DNA from 3 places in the Paenibacillus sp. FSL R7-277 genome. Region 3 is predicted to be linked to each of the others. Evidence: riboswitches for the same ligand, from Rfam matches in the RefSeq annotation. Region 3 holds a riboswitch; each other region holds the start of a gene.
The links. Region 3 has a riboswitch for thiamine pyrophosphate ahead of thiC (phosphomethylpyrimidine synthase ThiC). Riboswitches for the same ligand answer to the same signal wherever they lie in the genome.

Region 1: it holds a riboswitch for thiamine pyrophosphate, as region 3 does, so the genes downstream of both, C173_RS13500 (thiamine phosphate synthase) here and thiC (phosphomethylpyrimidine synthase ThiC) in region 3, are expected to answer to the same signal.
Region 2: it holds a riboswitch for thiamine pyrophosphate, as region 3 does, so the genes downstream of both, C173_RS23450 (ABC transporter ATP-binding protein) here and thiC (phosphomethylpyrimidine synthase ThiC) in region 3, are expected to answer to the same signal.

Annotation. Positions count from the first base shown of each region.
Region 1 covers NZ_ASPX01000035.1:23,459-31,282, forward strand. The annotation lists gene thiH (2-iminoacetate synthase ThiH) at 1-1,006, opposite strand, end outside; gene C173_RS13490 (thiazole synthase) at 1,035-1,799, opposite strand; gene thiS (sulfur carrier protein ThiS) at 1,830-2,033, opposite strand; gene C173_RS13500 (thiamine phosphate synthase) at 2,030-2,695, opposite strand; TPP riboswitch at 2,825-2,927, opposite strand; gene C173_RS34220 (hypothetical protein) at 2,983-3,519, opposite strand; gene C173_RS13510 (SDR family oxidoreductase) at 3,690-4,562, opposite strand; gene C173_RS13515 (GNAT family N-acetyltransferase) at 4,865-5,392, shown strand; gene C173_RS13520 (S-layer homology domain-containing protein) at 5,985-7,235, opposite strand; gene C173_RS13525 (hypothetical protein) at 7,417-7,824, opposite strand, start outside.
Region 2 covers NZ_ASPX01000080.1:302,240-310,063, reverse strand. The annotation lists gene thiD (bifunctional hydroxymethylpyrimidine kinase/phosphomethylpyrimidine kinase) at 1-129, opposite strand, end outside; gene thiM (hydroxyethylthiazole kinase) at 153-956, opposite strand; gene C173_RS23460 (ABC transporter substrate-binding protein) at 975-2,060, opposite strand; gene C173_RS23455 (ABC transporter permease) at 2,057-2,833, opposite strand; gene C173_RS23450 (ABC transporter ATP-binding protein) at 2,814-3,581, opposite strand; TPP riboswitch at 3,713-3,815, opposite strand; gene C173_RS23445 (TetR/AcrR family transcriptional regulator) at 3,882-4,538, opposite strand; gene C173_RS23440 (DHA2 family efflux MFS transporter permease subunit) at 4,720-6,240, shown strand; gene C173_RS23435 (amino acid ABC transporter substrate-binding protein) at 6,514-7,368, shown strand; gene C173_RS23430 (amino acid ABC transporter permease) at 7,368-7,824, shown strand, end outside.
Region 3 covers NZ_ASPX01000045.1:18,666-26,489, reverse strand. The annotation lists gene rapZ (RNase adapter RapZ) at 1-438, opposite strand, end outside; gene C173_RS15655 (ROK family glucokinase) at 484-1,434, opposite strand; gene C173_RS15650 (DUF438 domain-containing protein) at 1,636-2,898, opposite strand; gene C173_RS15645 (DUF1858 domain-containing protein) at 2,913-3,140, opposite strand; gene thiC (phosphomethylpyrimidine synthase ThiC) at 3,356-5,047, opposite strand; TPP riboswitch at 5,199-5,305, opposite strand; gene trxB (thioredoxin-disulfide reductase) at 5,355-6,308, opposite strand; gene C173_RS15630 (tetratricopeptide repeat protein) at 6,355-7,803, opposite strand.

The DNA.
Region 1 (7,824 bases), on a different contig from region 3:
ACTGCGGCGTTCCCCCTTCCAGGGAATGTCCGCCCACTTCGGTGGATACCCCTGCGGACATCTTCGTGATGCCGAGCTGAACCAGATGATCGCGCAGAGCGGCCGGCTCGCGTGTGGACAGTGAGATCCCGGAGCGCGGCAGAAATAGGCGGTACGCCAGGATGATCTGCACCAGCGCACGGTCGGTAACATCGCTTGCGGGGTTGAATTCGCCTAAGTAAGGCCGGAATCTGGGAGTCGACAGCCCGATTTCGCATTCCGGGTACTTGTCCTGCAGATATCTCGCATGCAGCGCAGTGGCCAGCGCCTCCTGGCGCCATTCGTACATGCCAAGCAGGGCTCCGATATTCACCGAACGGAACCCGGCTTGACAGCCCCGTTCGGGAGCGTCCAGACGGTTGCGGTAGACGCGTTTGGGTCCTTTTACATGCAGCGCACGATAAGTTTCCTGATGGTAGACCTCCTGATAGAGCGTCAGACCGTCCACGCCAGCTTCTCTGAGCTCAGCATATTCTGCTGTCGAGAGCGGATTCACTTCAATGCTGACGGAGGCAAAATAGCGGCGCAGCACATTCACGCAGTCCCTCACATAACCGGCCGGACTGTCCCTGCGGGATTCTCCGGTCAGAATCAGAATGTGGCGCAGGCCTGTGGCTGCGATGGTCTCCGCTTCCCGGGCGACCTGCTCCAGCGTCAGTTTTTTGCGCGGAAAATCATAAATAGAACTGAAGCTGCAATACGTGCAGTGATTCACGCAATAATCAGCCAGGTACATCGGTGTAAACAGTTGCATCACATGGCCGAAATGCGTACGCGTTAAGCGGTGCGCCTTCTGCGCCATCTCCTCCAGATAAGGCTCCGCTGCCGGTGACAACAGTGCCATCAGCCCCTCTTCATCGACCTGCTCTGCACGAAGCGCACGCTTCACATCCACTGCCGTATACCGGCTCCATAACGTCCCGTAAGGAAGCTGCTCCAGCCGGGTCATCGTCTCATAAAAGCTCATAACCGTTCTCTCCTTCCTATTCCATCTGTCAGGCCAAGAACCCGGTCAACGGTGAAGAGGCTGCCGCCGTCTCTTCCACAGGCCCCAGTCCGGCGAGATGAGCCTTGCGCCCTGCGGCTACCGCGTCACGGAAGGCTTCTGCCATCAGCAGCGGATCCGAGGCGGTGGCAATCGCTGTATTAAGCAACACCGCTGCGGCCCCCATCTCCATCGCCTCAGCCGCCTCGGACGGTCTGCCGATTCCGGCATCCACGATCACCGGCAGATTCGTCTCGGAGATCAGAATCCGGATCAGTTCCTTGGTCTGCAGTCCGCGGTTGGACCCGATCGGCGCTCCCAGCGGCATCACGGCCGCAGCCCCCGCTGCCTTCAACCGCAGGGCGGCGGACAGGTCAGGACTCATATACGGAAGCACCACGAAGCCCTCTGCTGCAAGGATCTCGGTCGCCCGGATGGTCTCCATATTATCCGGCAGCAGATATTTCTGGTCGTTGATGACCTCAATCTTCACCCAGTTCCCCAGCCCCGCCGATCTCGCCAGCCGGGCAATCCGTACTGCTTCCTCTGCGGTGCGCGCACCGGAGGTATTAGGCAGTAAGGTCATATGGGAAGGAATATGGCTGACAATATTGTCACTGCTCTCCGGGTCCACCCGGCGCAGAGCAACGGTAATGACCTGTGAGCCTGATCGCGTAATCACCTCGGGAATGAGGGTGTTGCGGCTGTATTTTCCGGTACCAATGAACAGTCTGCTGGTTAGAGTCACTCCGCCAATCATCAATGGATCTTGCATGTTAACGCCTCCTGGGATAAGTCTTCGTGTTCAGCCTCCGCCTACAAAATGAACCAGCTCCACCCGGTCCCCCTCACTGAGCAGTGTCTCTCCATAAACCTCTCTGCCAGCAAGCTCACCATTCAGCTCGACAATCACCAGCTTACCGGCCCACTCGGGCCGGGAGAGCAGATCCTCCAGTGTCCGGCAGCTCTCTTCGATTCTTTGCCTCTTCCCGTTAACGGTCACATTCATGCCTGTTCACCTCCTGCTGTGCCTTGTGATTGTGCCATTTCCAGCGCTTCAGCCAGCTCTGCTGCCCTGTGGACCGCTTCCCTGTAAGCCCGGGCCGCTGCCACCGGGTCCGGGGCTCCGCAGATCCCCGACATGACAGCAATGCCAGCCGCCCCTTGGGTCAGCACCGCTCCGGCATTACCCGGGGTAATCCCTCCAAGCGCAATCAGCGGGATGCGGCTCCAGCGGACAGCCTCGGCCAGTTGCGCAAGTCCCCGTGCCTGCTGCCCCGGCTTGCAAGCTGTCGGGAAAACATGCCCGTAGAGGCAGAAGTCTGCTCCCCGCCTTCCAGCCTCCGCCGCCTCTTCCCGCGAGTGTACCGATCTGCCGATCCGCAGGTCCGGTGCAAGCCTGCGTGCTGCGGCTGGCGGAAGGCTATGCCAGCCTAACTGTACACCACCTACCCCGGCGGCCAGGGCAACATCGATCCGGTCATTTATGACCAGCTTCGAAGGCGGAACCCCGGCCTGAAGCATCTGCTGCGCCGCCGCCAGCAGTTCGCGGGCGGACATGGCTTTTTCCCGGAGATGGATATAATCCACCATGGGATGTACCGCCGCAGCCAGCTCCGCAAGCTTCTCAGGGTGGAGCCGCCCGTCTGAGATGACATGAATTTCGTACAACGCCTTTCCCCCTCCTGTCTGTCCCAGCTCACACTACACCTCTCCACAACACAAAAAAGACCGCCCCCGTAAAGGAAGCAGTCTGGAATAGAAACAGGAATACCGGTACTGACCGTATACCCCCGCTGCAATATTCGTTCTCCACTTCCCTACGCTGGTATAACCCAGATCAGGTTCAAAGGGTCCGAGCAGATACGCCCGTCTCAGCCTTGCGGCTCCCCTAGTGATCGTTCTATGCTATTGTTTGGCCTTGCTTTTTGTATATTAGCATATAATTCCTGTTAGAGCTATTCTTTCGTAGATTTTACTTCAATTACAAAAGCCACGGATGAACTCCCTTCTGAAAATTTACCATCCTCGGATGTCCAGAATGCTGATATGCCGTAGTAATAAACGCCTTGTTCTTTTGGAGCATTAAAAGAGCCGTTCTTCAATGGAATTTGCACTTCTTTATCATCGACAAATTGCTGAACGGTTAACCCGCCGGGTGCCGGTTTATAAGTAAAAGCAACATTGATCCCCCCCTCAGGGGCTATAACAGTGGGAGTAACCCCCTGTACCATGGATTGTCCTCCTACATAATCCGCACATCCTAATTTTCCCCAGCAATAGCTGCCTTGGGTAACCGGAATTTGGGTTTTCCCGGAAGTAACAAGGGGTAGCGGCGGCGATTCCTGTGTAATTCTAATCCCAATGCTTTTTGCATTTCCTTCCAATCTTGTATTTGCCACAAGTCTCCCTGCAAAAGGAGTCAAATAAATGAAGACTACCAGAAAAACTAAAATCCCCGCTGCAGATAGAATGAATCCTTTTTTTCTAAGCATCCCAATCCCCTATTCATATCAAATTATCTAAATAGACGGAATTATATTGTAATAGTTACAAGCGCTGAAAAAAAGCCTGCCGGCAAGCGGTTAGGCTTTTTTAAAATAAAATTTATATGTTGCACACGTGCCGATTAAAGAATCTGCATCCAGATCTTATTCTGCACCCATTATCCGTTGACAACCTCGCCGCCATTCACATGTATCACCTGTCCGCTCACATAGGAGGAATCGTCCGAGGCCAGGTATACATACGCCGGTGCCAGCTCTTCAGGCTGCCCCGGGCGCTTCATCGGCTGGGTGCCGCCGAACTCACTGACCTTCTTCGCGTCAAAGGTGGACGGAATCAGCGGGGTCCAGATCGGTCCGGGCGCTACCGCGTTCACGCGGATGCCCTTATCGGCCAGATTCATTGACAGCGAACGGGTGAAGCTGAGAATGGCTCCTTTGGTGGACGAATAGTCCAGCAGCTGCGGGCTGCCGCGATACGCCGTGATGGAAGTCGTGTTAATGATCGTAGCGCCTTTTTTAAGATGAGGCATAGCTGCCTTCGTCAGGTAGAACATGGAGAAAATATTCGTCCGGAACGTACGCTCCAGCTGCTCCGCTGTAATGTCCTCAATATGGTCCTGCGGATGCTGCTCCGCCGCATTGTTGATCAGGATGTCAAGCTTGCCGAGTCCTTCAACCGTTTGACGAATCAAGCTCTGACAGAAGCATTCGTCCCCGATATCCCCGGCGATCAGAATACACGTTCTGCCCTCCTGCTCCACCTGGCGTTTGGTCTCTTCCGCATCCTCATGCTCGTTCAAGTAGGAGATCACCACATCCGCGCCCTCCTTGGCAAAATGAACGGCAACCGCACGCCCGATCCCGCTGTCGCCTCCCGTAATGAGTGCAGCCTTGCCCAGCAGCTTGCCTGCTGCCTTGTACGCCGGTGTCTCAAACTCCGGGAGCGGGTTCATCTCACTCTCAATTCCCGGGCGCTGATCCTGTACCTGCGGGGGCAGAGTTTTGACAGGTTGTTTGTTAGTGTCTGGCATAATCCATTCTCCTTTCGCTGTCCACAGTATTGTTGATTAATCATGTTAGCATGGCTTAAGGTCTGGTGTTTATGCATCAGGCAGTGTGCCTGCTTGACTGTACGTTATGTTACTTACCACACTTGGCAGCCGCCCAAACAGCCAATCTTCATTCAACGGTGCCTATATCGGAACGGTAGTACGGTAAGCAACGAACGTTTCCAAAAAGAATATTATCTATATCCGCTAAGGGGAATGTCCTATACTTTGTGGGGAACCACGGCAAGATCGTATCGAAATCATACTAGCAGGAGGTTTACAAAATGAACGCAAGAATCACACTATCTCCGGTCACCCCGGACGATATCGATTTCATCACAGAACTGGAGACCAACACCGCCCTCTGGCCCTTCGAGGATATGATTCCAACTGACAAGGAGGGCGTCCGGAAGACTGTGGCGGAACGAATCGATAGCGATTGGCATAGACAATTCCTGATAAGGCTGGCTTCCCCGGAGGCAACCCCTGTAGGGGAAGTGCATATACACTGGTACGTAAAAGAGCGCGAGAGCTGGGAGTTGGGCTACAGCCTGTTCCCTGAATACCGGGGGCAAGGCTACGGCACCGAGGCGGCACAGCTGGTCTTGAAGCTTGCTTTTGAAGAATGGAAGGCCCACAGGGTCGTGGCTATGTGCAATGAATATAATACCGCATCCATCAAGGTGCTGGAACGCTTGGGCCTGACCCGCGAAGGCGTATTCCGGGAAGAAATACACTGGAATGACCAGTGGGTGAACCAATACTTTTATGCGATACTGGACCGGGAGTACCGGGCGATTATCGGGATATAGCGGAAGGATGCTGTATACGGTTTTTAGCATACATAAGACCAACATGGCTTCATGGTGCAATTGTATTCGGTTATCTGTAAAAACACGTCTTCTGCGATAAACGCAGGCCTACCTGGCGCGTCCAGTCTAATTGTGTTCGGTTTTTCGATTACATTCAACCTACGCGGCACGTCCAGTCCAATTGTATTCGGTTTTTCGATTACATTCGGCCTACCTGGCACGTCCAGTCCATTTGTGTTCGGTTTTTCGATTACATTCGGCCTACCTGGCGCGTCCAGTCTAATTGTGTTCGGTTTTTCGATTACATTCGGCCTACCTGGCATACCCAGTCCAATTGTGTTCGGTTTTTCGATTACATTCGGCCTACGCGGCGCGTTCATTCCATTTGTGTTAAGTTTCCCGGGTTACATATGTTAAATAAATGAAAAGACGACATTCTGTTTTTAGCCACGTTGCTCATTTTCATGCTGGAGCTGTGCCTTGAAAGACATGTTTGTTTTCGCATACATCGGGTCGATATCTCTTCATAGCAGTACATCGCCCCTCATGACAAGACCTCACTCCTTGGGATAACGGCCTTATTTCCAGAACTCTATTCATCTTCCTTCACAATTGCATCCTGAACCTTACCCGCACCCCTAACCTTTGTTGAAGTATTTAGAATCGCCTGCGTCACCGTTGTCCCTTCATCCAGCTCTATCTTAACCCCTGTTGCAGTGGCAGCGGTCTTAAGCGTGCGTATGGAGCCTTTTTGCAGGTGGAGGAAGGGTCCTTTGGCTTCAATGTTCACATCTCCGAAATTGCCGTTAAGCGTCACTACGATCCCGGCTGCAAGGCCGGATGGCAGATCAATATCTGTGAACCCGTCTCCGGTACCCTCCCCCTCTTCCAGATTTACACCGGACTGTACCGACAATGCCTTCACCCAGGTTGTACCTTCGGTGAGCAGGCGGGCAGTTCCACTATTCTTCTGCACAATCACTTGGTTCATGGTTGTGTTTTTGAGCTGCACTGAGGGATCTCCGCTTCCCTGTATGATGACCTTGCCTAGTACTTCAACACTGTCCAAGTTCACCTCTCCGTTGCCGATTCCTTCCTCCAGGACCAGGTCTCCAAAAATCTTCAGATTCTGCAGCAGCACATCATAGCCGGATACAGTGACATTATTATAGTATTTGATAGCTCCTGGTTTAAAGCTTCCGAGCCCCTCAGAACGGCCGATAGTTACACTCTGCAAGCCGCCGCTTGTGACATTGTAATAATCCAGCAGTGCAATTGCTTCGGCCCGGGTCATCGCCTGTTCTGGAGCAAACCGCCCGTCCGGGTACCCCTTCATTCCTCCGTCATTGATCAGTGCAGCGACATCGGCTTCACTCCAGCCTGCAATCTGATCCTTATCGCTGAACATGGATAATACCTCCGTGCTTCCCGTCTCAAAATACATCATTCTGCTCACCATAATCGCCGCCTCCTGGCGCATAACGGGATCGCCCGGACGAATCGTGCCTCCGTAACCCTTGATGATGCCCACTTCCAGCGCTTTCGAGATTTCTTCGTATGCCCAGCTCGTCTTAGGCAGATCGCTGAAATCAGCCTTCACCTTGCTCTCAGTCGTCAGCCCGGCCAACTGGTTGATTAACGCGATAAATTCCGCTCTAGTGATCGCCTGATCCGGCCGGACTGACCCGTCCGCGAATCCCTTCAGCCATCCCTTTTCCAGCCAGCGGCTCATCTGCTTCTGCGCCCAGTGTCCTTCATAATCGGCTGCCGCAGACATATGCCCGGCTGAACCCAGCAGCAAGCCCAGACTCAGCCCGACCGTTACTAATTTTCTTCCTATCATTACTGCGCTCACTCCTAAGTATGTATGTGATGCCAAATGAACCAAGCACCTAATCACAGTGTACCGGAATACATAGCCGTTGGGAACAATATCCAACCATGTGCATCCAGACATGCGAAACAGCCCTGGAGGCCGAGGCTTCCAGAGCTGTTATCACACTGCCCATCCGGCAGCAGGTTATTTAGATAATTGTGTTGTATACCATGAAAAAGATCATGACGACCAGCGAGACCATCAGCAGCAGACTCATGGTACGGATCTTGGCAGTCTCCGCAGAGACATCGCGGTTCTCTCTCATGCCAGCCGCAGCAAGGCGCAGGGGCTTGGTCATAATCCCGCCGAACGCGAACATAGCCAGCAGAAGCACCGTAACAATGATCATCCAGGGTACAGAATACTCGCCCTTAGTCATCATGTAGCCGCCGGTCAGCAGCTGAATCACCAGCCCGTATTGGGCAAAGCGGTTGAAGCCGCCGATTGCACTGAGCGTGCCTTCCTTCGCCGGGGAGGACAGCTTAGCCGTCCCGCTTAAGATAAACGGCAACACCAGATAGAAACCGAGTGCCAGTGTCCCGATCATATGCAGAAA
Region 2 (7,824 bases), on a different contig from region 3:
GGTGAGTGCAGTAAGTGCAGACATGCCGTACACCCCCAGCTCCTGAAACGTCTTCAAATCCGCCTGAATCCCGGCCCCGCCGCCGCTGTCAGAGCCGGCAATGGTCAACGCTTTGCGTATGCTAGTCATCTTTTCCCCTCCTTTGCGGCGTTTTAGGCTTCGAGCAGCTTCAGCCGTGAGCGGCTGCTGTATTGCTCCGGGGTCACTAGTGACAATTGATTCAGGAACCCAATCTGGAAGCTGCCCGGACCTTGGGCTTCAGCCGCCTCAGCGGCAAGCTCTGCTGCCACGCCGTAGAAGGAGAGGGCCTCGGCAGCCGCCTCAAGCACCTCCCCGCCGCTTACGGCAAGAAATGCACCCACCACAGCACTGAGCAGGCAGCCGGTTCCGGTCACCCGGGTCAGGATGGAGTGCCCGTTGCTGGCGATATAAGTGCGTTTGCCGTCTGTAATGATGTCTTCCTTGCCGGTGATAATTACGACACAGTTCAGCTTCTGCGCTGCTTTAATGGCTAGAGCTACTACATCGCCCTCGCCTGCTCCGGCATCCACGCCTTTGCTAGCCCAGCTCTCCCCGGCCACATTGGCAACCTCGGCCACATTGCCGCGCAGCGCAGTAAGCTGTAGCTCACTGAGCAGCTTAGCTGTAACATCCGTGCGGTAGGCGGTAGCACCGGCTCCAACGGGATCAAGCACGAGCGGTACATGGTGGCGGTTCGCAGCCTTCCCGGCCTCGATCATGGAAGCGATGGCAGCCTCATTCAGTGTGCCGATGTTCAGCACAACCGCGCCGGACATGGCGGCGACATCCGCTACTTCTTCAATGGCATCGGCCATGAACGGCGAAGCTCCCAGGGCCAGAAGCCCATTAGCTGTGAAGTTAGCGACTACGATATTCGTGATATTATGCACCAGCGGATTCGCCTGGCGTACTTTGGACAGATAAGACATATGAATTCCTCCTGAAAGATGTAATTAAAAATTAATAAAAGCATTCTTAACATCCACTTCGGCAGCCAGCAGACCGTTCTCGCTCAGCCACTGGTTCACCTTCTCCCATGATGCGCTGTCCTGATAGCCGAAGGGCTGGGAACCGGCATCCATCAGCGGCAGCAGGATCTCCAGACTGCGCTTCTCAATCGCTTCATCCAGTGGAGCGGTATCCTCCTGATGGGCAAGCAGAAGCTTCAGTGCTTCATCCGGGTGATCGGCTACATACTGCTGGCCTTTTCTGATCGCATCCACGAACTTCTGATAATAGCCTTGCGAATCCTGCAGTCCTTGCTCACTGGCGACCAGCACCAGCTCATAATAGTCCGGGACCCCGTAATCCACAGGATTGAAAGAGCGGACCGGATGGCCTTGCTGCTCCAGAATCAGCTGCTCATGATTGATGAATCCGCCCATAATGCCATCCACCCGTCCGGTGGAGAGAGCAGGAATCAGCTCATAGCCGACATCCACCAGCTTGAGGGAGGAAGGGTCCCCGCCATCGCTTTTGACCATCGTGTTCAGCATGGCTTCATACAACGGGACGGAGGAATATCCGGCTTGCTTGCCGGACAGCTCTCCGGGGCGGGTAATGCCGCTGTCTGCGGCTACCATAAGATGATTCAGCGGGTGGCGCACCAGCGCGGCAATCGACTTGACCGGAATCTGCTCCCCCCGTGCCATCAATACCTGCGGCTGGTAACTGAGTGCCAGGTCCACCTTTCCCGCAGCAACAAGCTTCAGCGCATCATTGGTATCGGCCGGCATCTGAATATCAACCTCCAGACCTTCCTCGGCGAAATAGCCTTCAGCCTCTGCCGCATACAAAAAAGAGTGGACAGCATTGGGATACCAGTCGAGCATAATCGTCAGCTTATGGACTGCGCCTTCGGCTCCAGTCCCAGCTTCAGAAGTGGCTGTAGTCCCCGCCGAAGAGCCGGAGGCTGCCGGACTGTTCGTATTGGTGCAGCCTGCCAGGACGGGCAGCATACAGAGCAGCAGAGCAGACAGTAGAACGGTTGGCCTTGAAATCGCATGGTGCAGATAACGGAAATAGCGGATAGTAGTCATGAATAACGTCCTCTTTTCTTCAGAATAATCTTCTCCAGTGCGGCGACAGCCAGAAACAGCAGGATACCGAGCACGGATAACAAGACAACAGCGGCGAACATCTTGGCACTCTGGAGATTCCCTGCCATTCTGCGGCTGAAATAGCCCAATCCCTGGCTGCCTCCAAGCCATTCCCCGATGGTTGCACCGATCACACAGTACACAGCCGACAGCTTCAGTCCGGAGAAAAAAGAGGGCAGGGCCAGCGGAACGCCCACCTTCCCGAGAATCTGCCAACGGTTCGCGCCATATGTCAGCAGCAGCTCCCGGTAGGCGTCCGTGTTCTTGGACAAGCCGTCATAGGTGCCGATGACCACCGGGAAGAAAGCGGTCAGGAAGACAACGGCGACCTTACTCCATAGGGTGTAGCCGAACCACATGATGAACAGGGGAGAGAGCGCGATCAGCGGAACCGTCTGGCTGATGATCAGCAGCGGGTACAGCGCCTTGGCCAGCGGACTGAACAGGTGCATGGCGACTCCCAGCAGGCAGCCGCAGACCACAGACAGTGCGAAGCCCGTGAGTACCTCAAGCAGTGTAGCCGGCAGATGCACCCCGAATAACAGGCGGCGTTCCTCCAGCAAGGCCTTGCAGACCGCAGACGGAGCCGGAAGAATGAAGGAAGGAACCAGGCCCAGCCGCGCTACAGTCTCCCAGACTGCAAGCGTCAGCAGGGCGAGCAGGGAAGCCGGACCGTAATGCTGGAGCAATCTTCTAGGAGCGGCGGTTCTCATATAGCTTCAGCTCCAATTCCTGGCGCAGGGCGGCGAACTGCGGTTGATAGTTCAGACTGTGATGACGCGGACGGGGGAGACCGGCTGGGAATTCCTGCATCCCGCCGCCACTGCCCGTCATTAGATAGATTCTGTCACTGAGCAGCAGAGCCTCCTCCAGATCATGGGTGATGAACAGCACCGTCTTGTCCAGCTCCGCCCATAACTCGAGCAGCCAGCGCTGCAGTGAGCGCTTGGTAATGGCATCGAGCGCCCCGAACGGCTCATCGAGAAGCAGCAGGTCATTCCCCGCCGCCACGGTGCGGAGGACCGCCACGCGCTGGCGCATCCCGCCGGACAGCTCCTGGGGATAAGCCCCTTCGGTTCCCTCTAGGCCGAAGCGTTGCAGCAGGGTACGAATCTCGGCCACGGCGGCCGCTTTGGGACGGCTGCGCTTGAGTTCCCAGGGCAGCAGACAATTGTCCATTACGGTCCGCCAAGGCAGGAGGAGATCCTGCTGCGGCATGTAGGCCACACTGCCCAGCCTCTTCGCTGCTGTAGCGGACTCGGCTCCGTTCAGCGTAATCCTGCCGTTGTCCGGCTCCAGCAGGCCGGCGATGATTTTGAACAAGGTGCTTTTGCCGCATCCGCTTCCGCCTACAACAGAAATGAATTCGCCGCGCTGCACATTCATGGATAGCTCTGAGAAGACGGGTGTCCGGGACGAACCGGTCCCGAAAGCATAGGATAGATTGCTAATGTTGATCATAAGACTATGTACGAAACCTCCCCGGATTGAAATAGAACCTGCGCGGAGCACAAAAAAGCCCCATTCATTCCCGGAGGCAATGAATGGGGCGGAAGGTACAGTCGGCTGCGGCCCTGTGACGGGAACCACTGATACATTCTGCTCCACTTCCCTCCGCTGGTATGATCCAGATCAGGTTCAAAGGGTCCGGAGCTTAAGCTCCGTCTCAGTCGGCCGACTCCCCTAGTGAATAATATTGCTATTGAATTCGTAATTGCTACTTAATATACCACAAATTCCCCTCTTGTAAAGAGCAGGCGGTCAGCGCTTCGCCAGACCGGTCACGAACAAGGTGACGATGCCCCGGGAGATGTCCAGTTTGGAGGAGTGGTGCCGCTTTTGCTCATACAGGTACAGATCTGGGCTGAGGACAGAGATTAAGGCCGTGGCCGCAAAGGCAGGATCAATGTCAATAATCTCACCGCCCTCCGCAGCACGCTGCAGCAGCTCTGTCATCATCACCCCCAGCCGCTGAAAAAAAGGATGCTCAAACTGGGTCAGCTGCTTCTTACCGGTGAACTCGGCTTTGATCATATTCAGCAGCTCAGCATACTGCTCAATGAAATCGGCAATCTGCTCAATGCTGCTCTGCAGCTGAGCGAGAGCCGGAGCTTCACCGGCACTGGCAGCCACCTGCTGCTCCAGCCCGGACAGGAATTGATCTGCGCTGCCCTTCAGCAGTGCAGAACAGATCTCACCCTTGTCCGTGAAGCGGCGGTACAGGGAGCCTTGTCCTATGCCTGCCCGCTTGGCAATGCTGTACATGCTGACTGCCTCAAGTCCGCTCTCGGTGAACAACTGGCGTGCAGCTTCAAGAATCCGCTGTACATAAGGATCGGCGGACTCGGGCGGAGCGGATTCTTTGGCTTGCGGAGCTGAGCGCGGGAGCTGTGCAGCATCGGTGTCTGGCTTTTTCATGAGAACCCCTTTCAGAAATAAATCAGCGATTTACAGAAAAATAAATAAAAGAATTGACACAACGGACAATTGTCCGTAGACTATGAATTGCACTTACGGACAGTTGTCCGTTCACTCATTATATAGAACAATCTGCCCGCAGGTCAATGTAGAACGCGGACAGCTCAGGAGGAGAAGAGACATGGATCAGACCTTGAAGCAGGAAGCCGATTTCCGGCTGTCCAGCATTCTGGTTCCGCTGCTGGCCATTATTGCCGGAGTATTTATGGTTGTGCTGGACAGTACGGCGATGAATGTAGCCTTGTCCAGGCTGGTGGTGGATTTCAAGACGGACCTGCATACGCTGCAGTGGGTAGTTACCGGATATATGCTGGCTCAGGCTTCAGTTATTCCGCTGTCAGGCTGGCTGTCTGACCGGTTCGGGGCCAAGACGGTCTTCCTGACGGCGGTAATTGTGTTTACGATAGGTTCGATTCTGTGTGCTACACCAAGCAGCGCCGAATGGCTGATTGTTTTCCGGGTCATTCAGGGACTTGGCGGCGGCTGTGTGCTCCCTGTCGGGATGGCCTATGTGTACAGACTGGCTCCCAAAAGTAAGGTTGGCGTTGTCATGGGGATTATGGGCATTCCCGTCCTGTTCGCACCCGCTATTGGTCCGGTATTGTCGGGCTGGCTGGTTGAATACCATTCCTGGCGCTGGATCTTCCTCATTAATATTCCGATTGGCATCATTGCTGTGCTGATCGGACTGCGCAAGCTGCCGAATGCGGCGAAGAACAGCGTGCCCGGCATGGATAAGCTCGGTATGGTTCTTGGCCCGCTGGCGTTTGCTTCGCTCACTTACGGGGTCAGCCAGGGCGCGCAGAGCTGGACCTCTGAGAAGACGCTGATCGGGCTGCTGCTGGGCGCTGTGGCGCTGATCGCTTTTGTCATCGCTGAACTGCGCTCCAAGACACCGCTGCTGGAGCTGCGGATTCTGAAATCCGTTGATTTCACGACAGGGATCATCGTGCAGTGGATTGCCCAGTTCGGCTTATATGGCGCGTTATTCCTGCTCCCGCAATTTCTGCAGCAGGCCCGCGGCTTCGGCGCATTTGATACCGGCCTGACGCTGCTGCCGCAAGCGATCGCTTCCGGGCTGATGATGCCAATTGCCGGAATACTGTTCGACCGGATCGGTGTGCGCTGGCTCGTGGTCTGCGGTCTCAGTCTGGTCTCCGGTGCGTTATTCCAGTATTCCCATGTGGATCTTACCACGCAGAGCCGCGACCTGATCCTTCCGCTGATCATGTGCGGGGCCGGAATGGGTATGATGATGATGCCGATGAATACGCATCTGCTCAACAAGGCGCCAAGCCATCTGGTGAACCGGGTAACCTCGCTGACGAACTCGATGCAGCAGGTAATTACCTCGCTGGCCGTCTCGACGCTGGTTACGATTCTGACGGCAAGAACAACGGCGCGCGGTACCGAGATGCAGGAGGCCGCTGCCGCTGCCGGAAAGAGTACCGCAGGCGCTTCGCAGGATGCGCTTCTGCTGGCTAAGCAGACGGTATTGTCGCAAGGCTTCGCGGACACGTTCCACATTATGATGTTTGTCGCGCTTGGCGGTGCGGTCCTTGGACTGCTGCTGCGGCGGGGCCGCCATTCCGGAGCTGAGCGTTCCAAGGAAAAGGCGGCACCGGAAATCATGCACGTATAGCTATGCCCACACAGAAGCAGAGCTTGTAACATCCATAGAGCAGCGATTCTCCTTTTGCCGGAGGGTCGCTTTTTTTTGTTGATTTCTGTTCTGAATATCCTGATGCAGGAGCAGAATTTGGGGCAAGCTAAGCTATGGAAAATCAATACAATATAAATCCGATGCATATAATCGGAAAAAGTTATTGACGGAGGTAACACCCCGGTGTTACGATTCATTTTGTCACTAATTACGGTGCCTGAAGAGAAGAAGATACGAGAGGGGATTCATCGAATGAAAAAACTAAGTCTAACTATTATGCTGCTCCTGACCATGGTCACGGCTGCGGCTTGCGGAAGCAACAATACGGACAAGACAGCAACGGGCGGCAACACTCCGGCTGAACCTACGGCTGCGGCTACAGAGGGTGCAGCTTCCGGGGAGCAGAACAGCCTGGAAGCCGTCAAAGCCAGCGGTAAGCTGCGCATCGGAACTGAAGGGACCTACGCACCGTTCACCTTCCATGATGCAGACGGCAAGCTGACGGGCTTCGATGTCGAGATCGCCGAAGAAGTCACCAAGCGCCTGGGTGTGAAGCCGGAGTTCATTGAGACGCAATGGGATGGGATTTTTGCCGGGATGGATGCGAAGCGCTTCGATGTGATCTTCAATGAAGTCTCTATCACCGATGAGCGCAAAGTGAAATATGATTTCTCCGATCCGTATATTGTCTCCAAGGCTGTGCTGATCGTGCCGGAGGATAATCAGGATATTAAGACATTCGCTGATCTCAAGGGTAAAAAAGCCGGCCAGTCGCTCACCAGCAACCTCGGCAAAATCGCCACAGACAACGGTGCCGAGATCGTATCTACCGAAGGCTTCAACCAGGCGATTGATCTGCTGCTCTCCGGACGGATTGACGCCACTGTCAATGACGGCTTGTCTTTCCTAGATCTGAAGAAGCAGAAGCCGGATGTTAAGATCAAGCAGGTGGATGAGATTGCCGAAGGCTCGCATAGTGCCGCAGTCTTCCTGAAAGGGAATGACGAGCTGGTGCAGGCTGTGAACGAAGCACTGACCGCTATGAAGAGCGACGGAACCTACCTTAAGATCTCCGAGAAGTACTTCGGCACTGACGTATCGAAATGATGGATGACCGCCAAATACAAATATTTCTCGATTCATTGCTGCCTCTGTTCAAAGCAGGGGTGGCTTTTACCCTTCCGTTAGCACTGGTATCATTCATCCTGGGCCTGCTGCTGGCTGTAATTACGGCACTTGCCCGGCTGTCCTCCTGGAGGCTTCCGCGGCTGATCGCCCGCTTCTACGTCTGGGTGATTCGGGGAACGCCGCTGCTGGTGCAGCTGTTTATTATTTTCTATGGACTGCCCGCTGCCGGGATTGTGCTTGATCCGTTCATCGCCGCTGTCATCGGGTTCACGCTCAGTGTTGGGGCCTACTCCTCCGAGATTGTCCGGGCTGCCATCCTGTCTATCCACAAAGGCCAGTGGGAGGCCGCGTTCTCGGTGGGAATGAGCCGGAAGCAGGCTCTGCGCCGGGTGATATTGCCTCAAGCGGCCCGTGTGTCGGTTCCGCCGTTATCGA
Region 3 (7,824 bases):
CAGGGTAGCTGAATTCTTAAGCTCCTCCAGCATCTGGCGCTCCATGCGGATGCCGTCCAGCGGCATGCCCTTCGGAGCAAGCGGATGATGCCTCCGGCTCTCCTTGTAACGCTGTACAAGCACTGAATCTGTGGCGTCCAGGAAAAGGATCTCACACCCGATCGTTGACTCGTCCTTGATGTAGGCCAGAGACTCCGACAGGGCGGTGAAGAATTCCCGCCCCCGAAGGTCGATGACCAGCGCCACCTTGGCGATTTTACCCTTGGACTGCTCAATCAGCTCAGCGAATTTCGGGATTAGTACAGGCGGAAGATTATCCACGCAGAAGAACCCCAGATCCTCCAGGCTCTGCACGGCAATCGTCTTGCCCGCACCCGACATGCCTGTAATGATAATCAGGGTGGCATGGGCGGGCAGGGTTTGCTCGAGGTCGGTCATTACAGCATCCCTCCCTATGATTAGTATATGAATAATTCCGGTCTTTTAAGAACGCAGCAGCAGGCCTGCCGCACCAATAATACCGGCGTCATTGCCAAGCGCTGCAGGTACAATCGTAACACCGGTCTGCAGAGGGGCAGGCGCCAGCTTGGCGAATACCCGGCGGACTTCATCGAACAGAATATCGCCTGCCTTGGAGACTCCGCCGCCGACGATGAATACTTCAGGGTTCAGAACCGCTGCAACGGAGGCCATTGATTTGCCCAGGTAGAAGGCCGCCCGGTTCACAATCCGCAGCGCAGCTTCATCGCCTGCCTTCGCGGCATCGAATACTTCCTTCGCAGCGATTTTTTCAACGGTGGACAAGGAGGTCCGGTCCCCGCGTGCTACAGCATCGTTCGCCATACGGATAATGCCTGTCGCTGAGGAAACGGTTTCCAAACAGCCCATGTTCCCGCAGCCGCACTGGATCGCTTCCAGATCGGGCACCACGGAGATATGTCCAAGCTCGCCGGCCAGACCGGCAAATCCCTGATACACCTTACCATTAATGATAATACCGCCGCCGACACCCGTACCGAGCGTATAGCAGACACAATTCTCTATGCCGCGCCCTGCACCGCTCCAGGCTTCGCCTAGTGCAGCCACGTTGGCATCATTGTCTATTTTGACTGGCTTGTTCAGGCGACCCTCCAGAATGGAGCGGATCGGCACATCTCTAAATCCTATGTTGGGCGCAAGGATGATGATACCTTCACGAATATTCGTAAATCCGGCCAGTCCCGCACCGACACCAGCCAGCTGGTCCCAGGAGTACGGAGAGTCCTCCACAATCTGGCGTACATACTTCTCGATATTATCGATGACAGCATCGACGCCATCCGCAGTCCCTGTCGGACCTTCGTAAGTGTGCAGCAGGCTTCCCTCGGCATTACAGATTCCAACCTTAATCGTGGTACCACCTAAATCCACGCCAACGTAGATATGTTCAGACATGTTACAAGCCACCTTTTTCTATGCTAAAATAGTTAATCCTACGTACCCACTATAATAGAACCCTCCCCTGCGGTCAAGGAAAGGCGATACACCCGGGGCAATGGACTTCAGTTCTTATTTGTTAACAAAAAGACTTTCTCACCAGGCAGGCAAGAAAGTCCGTTCATTCTCTTCTATTGTAGGGTGCCAGATACCTTAATGCTATTCGGACAAAATCCGCTTCTGGCCCTCAAGGGCACGGATCGGTGCGATATTCTGGGTGAATTCCAGCGTCCCCATATAACGGCCTTCTGCATCCCGCACGGCGAAATAACGGATATAGATGAATTTATCCTTGATGTTAATCCAGAAATCTTCGGCATCCTTCACTCCGGCTTTGAAATCAGCCAGCAGCTTCTCAACAACATGCACACTTTGCGGCGGATGGCAGTTCTGTACGGTGCGGCCGATAACGGCCTTCGTCCGGGCGAAGATCCGTTCCTTGCCATGCGAGAAGTAGCGGACGACATCGTTCTCGTCGATAAAGGTCAGATCCACCGGCAGATGATTCATCAGCGTCTCGAGCTGGTGGAGCGACAGCAGCCCGGTCTCGAACCGGATGAAGCCCTGCGGGGACAGGCCTTCCCCTTCTTCCGCCGGAACATCAGCACCCTCAGGCTCCGCTGCACGTTCCGGTATCCATTCCTGGTCGGGCGCAGTCAGGCAGAAGCCGATTTCATCGCTTTCGCGGGCGATTTTGACCCACTCATCCTCAGTCAGCTTATCCAGCGCCATCGGGAGCAGAATATTCTCTTCCTTGAAGATCATCTCATTGACTTCCTTAATGATCTCCTCCAGTGCGGCTGTAATCTGCCCGCTGTCCCCGTTATAGGCGCTAAGCGCCTTCTTGGCTTCCTTGATCATATTGCGGATTCCGTCATCCACTCCCCACATTACCTTCGTAGGACCGTATATGCCGTACTTCTCCAGGTAAGGGAAGAGCAGATTCTCCTTGCGGCTGTAATGCTTGTCGAGATCCAGCAGCAGACTCAGGTCCTCCAGCAGCTTATAGATAATCTCATCGCTGTCGTTCTTCTTGAACTTATCCGCATGCAGCTCCAGCCGGAAGTTGACCAGACGTTCGATCTCCCGGTTCTCCAGCTTGAACGTATGCACGGGATGACCGGGCTGCTCCTCAGGCTTAGAAGAACGGTGGATCTGTTCAATCGAGCCCTTGAAGATTGCCGTATGCACGGAGCAGAGGCGTTGTACTTCCTCTACCGGAATGCCTTCCTCGGTCATCAGAGAGTGCTCCATGGCGGAGATTTCCTCCACCGTAACATCGCCTACCGCTTCTTCAAAACGCGCCTTAACCTCCTCCACGCTTTTGCCCGCATGCAGCTCCTTGATGATCTCTCTCAGCATAGCCTGGCGGCGTGTCTGTTCCGGAATATCGACCTCGCGGTTATTAATCAGTTCGCTCATCACAATCTCTCCTTCTATTCTATAATCTCGAAACCATGCTGCTGAAAGGCCAGCCGAACGGTTTCCAGCTCTATTTTCTTTAATTTCATTCCTTTGGACAGGGTCATCAATCGTCCTGCAGTCTGCAGCATTCCAGGCTTCGCAATATCACGAAAACCCAGTTCCACCATGATCTCCACCACTTCCGGGTGCCTGGTTACCAGCTCAAAGACCGATTCATCCAGCTTCAACGCTTTGCTCATCCTTTTGCACACCTCACTAATGAGAATTCTTCTCAACACCAGCTTAGCATAGGGTACAGGGGTAAATTGTGATTGTAATCACTAACTACAAAAAGACTATCCCCGCCAGCCATTCAGCTTGGGGAGATAGCCTCAGAATAATACGTTTCCGCTGTAATCACGGCCTCTCGGCCATGAACAACGTACCTACATATAGATTAGGTCATGCAGCTAAGTTACAGTGATTGGCTCCATCTATGGGAATTCCGGATATCATGCGAAATCCGCATGCTGCAGAATTTAGGGCCGCACATCGAGCAGAAATGCGCCTGCTTTGCCCCCTCCGCAGGCAGGGTCTCATCATGATACGCCTGCGCCCTTTCCGGGTCCAGGGAGAGATGAAACTGATCGCGCCAGCGGAACTCGAACCGCGCCTTGGACAGCGCGTTGTCCCGGTCCTGCGCACCCGGATGTCCCTTGGCGAGGTCTGCGGCATGTGCAGCAATTTTGTAGGTAATGACGCCTTCGCGCACATCATTCTTGTCAGGCAGGCCTAAATGCTCCTTAGGTGTAACGTAACACAGCATTGCCGTTCCAAGGCCCCCGATTATCGCTGCCCCGATGGCCGACGTGATGTGATCATAGCCGGGTGCAATATCCGTAGTTAGCGGACCGAGGGTGTAGAAAGGGGCTTCGTGGCAAATCTCAAGCTGCTTGTCCATATTCTCCTTGATCTTGTGCATTGGCACATGGCCCGGACCTTCTACCATAACCTGAACATCGTGCTTCCAGGCAAGCGCCGTCAGCTCTCCCAGCGTCTCCAGCTCGGCGAACTGAGCTTCGTCATTGGCATCAGCGATAGAGCCGGGACGCAGGCCATCCCCCAGCGAGAAGGCCACATCATACATCTTCATGATCTCACATATATCTTCGAAGTGTGTGTACAGGAAGTTCTCCTGCTGATGGGCCAGGCACCAGGCAGCCATAATCGATCCGCCCCGGGATACGATGCCGGTCATTCTCCGGGCAGTGAACGGAATATAGCGCCGCAGCACCCCGGCATGAATGGTGAAGTAATCCACCCCCTGCTCCGCCTGCTCGATCAGCGTGTCGCGATAGAGCTCCCAGGTTAAATCCTCGGCTATACCGTTCACCTTCTCCAGCGCCTGGTATATGGGCACTGTCCCGACCGGCACAGGAGAATTGCGGATAATCCACTCCCGGGTGGTATGGATCTTAGCGCCGGTGGAGAGATCCATGATGGTATCAGCCCCCCAACGGGTCGCCCACCGCATCTTCTCCACCTCCTCTTCAATAGAAGAAGTGACCGCCGAATTTCCGATGTTGGCATTGATCTTCACCAGGAAGTTACGGCCGATAATCATCGGCTCACTCTCCGGGTGATTGATATTGGCCGGAATAATAGCACGGCCCGCAGCCACCTCATCCCTTACGAACTCCGGCCGGATATTCTCCCGGATCGCAATATACTCCATTTCCGGTGTGATGATCCCTTGCCTTGCATAATGCAGCTGGGTCACATTGCCTCCTGCATAGGCCCGCCTGGGATTCCTGCGCAGTCCTGGATAAGCTTCTGCGGCAGCCCCTTCTCTGCGCATTCCGTTATCCTCCGGCCGGACGGCTCTTCCGGTGTACTCCTCCGAATCGCCACGCTCCGCGATCCAGCTTGAACGGTGCGGCGGCAGCCCCCTCCGAATGTCCGTCTCCTCCGCGGCATCCGTGTACATACCGCTTGTGTCATAGACACGCAGCGGAGCATTTTCCTCTTCCCCGGCAACGCCTTCGGTTCTGCTGAGGCTGATCTCCCGCATCGGAACCCGGATATCCGGGCGTGAGCCCTCCACATACACTTTACGGCTTGCGGGGAATCCCGAAAGATCCACCTCTTCGTTTTTACTTCCTGTCATTTCAATCTCCTCCTCTTCGCTCTGTACACTCATCAGATAAGAGGTCACGCAGCAGATTGAGCTGAAGAATCTATAGATTCCTGCAAGTCAAAAAGCCGCTCCACCTGGAGCGGCTTTATTAAAGGAACAGCCAAATAAGACTGTATTCAAAAAAGGTCCGACTCCACTTTCCTACGCTGGTATGATCCAGATCAGGTTCAAGGGTCCGGAAATTCAATTTTCCCGTCTCAGCCTATTCAGGCTCCCCTAGTGGGTATCTTATCTAATTAAATACATTTTACCTGTATGGGTAATTCTTGTAAACCCGTTATTTGTCCAGCGATTCGCTCCAGTCGTGCACCATCGTGCCTTCCAGGAACTTCTCGGCATCCATAGCGGCCATACAGCCGGTTCCCGCTGCCGATATCGCTTGACGGTAACGTGTATCCTGTACATCGCCACAGGCGAATACACCCGGGATGTTGGTCTCGGTGGTACCCGGATTCACCACGATATAGCCATTCTCATCCGTATTGATCTGCCCGCCCAAGAAGGCTGTGTTCGGTGTGTGTCCAATCGCTACGAACACGCCGTCTGCCTCCACCAATTCTGTCAGACCTGTCTCATTGTTAAGCACCGTAAGGCCCTTCACTCCGGTCTCTCCTACCGTTACTTCAACCGGTGTGCGGTTCAAGGCCCAGGTTACCTTGCTGTTGTCACGCGCCCGGTCCTGCATGATCTTCGAGGCCCGCAGCTCGGGACGGCGGTGAACCAGCGTTACACTGGACGCAAAGCGGGTCAGGAAGCTGGCTTCCTCCATAGCGGAGTCTCCGCCGCCGACGACGACAATCTTTTTATTACGGAAAAAGAAGCCGTCACAGGTCGCACAGGTGCTGACCCCGCGTCCCACATTCTCCTGCTCGCCCGGAATGCCCAGATATCTTGCAGAGGCCCCGGTTGAAATAATAACCGACTCCGCTTCCAGTACACCCATTCCGTCCACTGTTACCTTGAACGGACGCTGTGAGAAGTCCACCGACTCCACCCAGCCATTCTTGAATTCAGCGCCGAAGCGTTCCGCCTGCTTGCGCATATTGTCCATCAGGTCCGGACCCAGAATCCCTTCAGGGAAGCCTGGAAAGTTCTCCACTTCTGTCGTCGTTGTCAGTTGTCCCCCCGGCTGCAAGCCTTCAATGACCAGCGGGCTCAGGTTCGCACGCGCCAGATAAATCGCGGCAGTCAGCCCGGCCGGGCCTGTTCCGATTACAATCGTTTTGTACATTACATTGGCCTCCTTACAAGTAGGTGTTCTTACAACAGCAATTGCTTCAAATGCGGGTAGTGGACGGCGATAAGCCGCCGGTTCCGGGCAGCATCCCCTTGGGTCCGGGAGCAGCCGCAGGCTCCTGCTCTTCGCCGGGCGAGCCGCCGGCTTCATTCAGGTTCTCCCCGATCAGCCGCTGAAGGCTGAACAATGCCGCCTCCTGCAGGCGGTCCTCCTGCAGTGGCTCCTGCTCCAGAACTCCGCGCAGTACCTCGGACATCTCCTCGTCCTCAATCCAGCGGAGAGCCTCGGTCACCTGAAGCTTCGTAGCGGAATCGCCGTAGCGCAGCGCCCAGAAGAACGAGGCGCGCAGCAGCGGATTATTCCGCACTTCTTCAGTGAATCTGCCTGTATTGCCCTTCCACTGCTTCAGCTGCTCCTGGAAGGGCAGCTGATAGTTATAGCTGACAGCAGGCATAGGGTGTCCTTCTGCCCGGGCCTGCTGGAGCTGGGACAGGAAGAACGCAGGGACAGCGGAAGCAGGGTCCAGCTTGGCTGCCTGTCTCCAGCAGCGCAGTGCCTCATCATGTCTTCCGCTATTGCTTGCCGCCGCGGCACAGTAATGATACAGCCCGGCGTCTCCGGCGACCTCCTCGTCCTTCAGCAGACGGCGGAAATGGCTGTAAGCGGCAGCGTGCCGGCCCAGGATACCCATGGTTGTAGCCATTTTGAATACATGCTCCTGATGGAACGGCACCGTTGCTTCTAGCATACCGAGCAGCGTTTCAAGCTGTTCCTTATCTCCTGCATACTGCAGGAAGATGGCCATATTGCACAGAGCGTGCAGATTGCCGGGGTCTTGCTTCAGCACCTCATTCAGACATTCCTTCGCCTTGGCGAACCGGCCCATATAGAAATGAGCTAGTGCCAGATTATTATGCGCAGCCAAAAAATCCGGGGTACCCGCAGTGATCTCCTCCAGCAGCTCTACAGCCTGAGGGAACTTACCCTCCTCCAGCAGACTCCGCGCCCGGTCATGCTCTACGACTCCCTCACGGCTACGGATACGCACCAGCGGAGCAGGCCGGTTCAGCTCATATTGCAGCAGCTCCATCAGTTCTTCGGATTCGGTCATGAACTCGCCGTTAGCATCCTCTTCCAAGTAAGTGACCAGCGAACGCTCCGCCTCTTCAAAGCTTTCCATATTGGCGAAGTTATTAGCCATGTAGAAATGGCATTCCGTCATAGCGGGGTCGATTTTCTCCAGAACATGGATAAGAATCTCGTTAGATGCGGTATAATTGCCCATCTCAGATAATATACCCGCCATATTGCAATGATTCACCGGATTATCCGGCTCATATTCAACAGCTTTGCGAAAATTTCTTAATGCCTTATCATATTGAAAGCGGTCCAGCGACCGAACGGCTCTTTCAAAGAAAAAATTGGCATCCAGAGTGACCGGAATGACATTACTGTGCTCCGCGGCATTCTCTGAAGTTCTCTCTATCATGGAAGCAAGGCACCTCCCTTG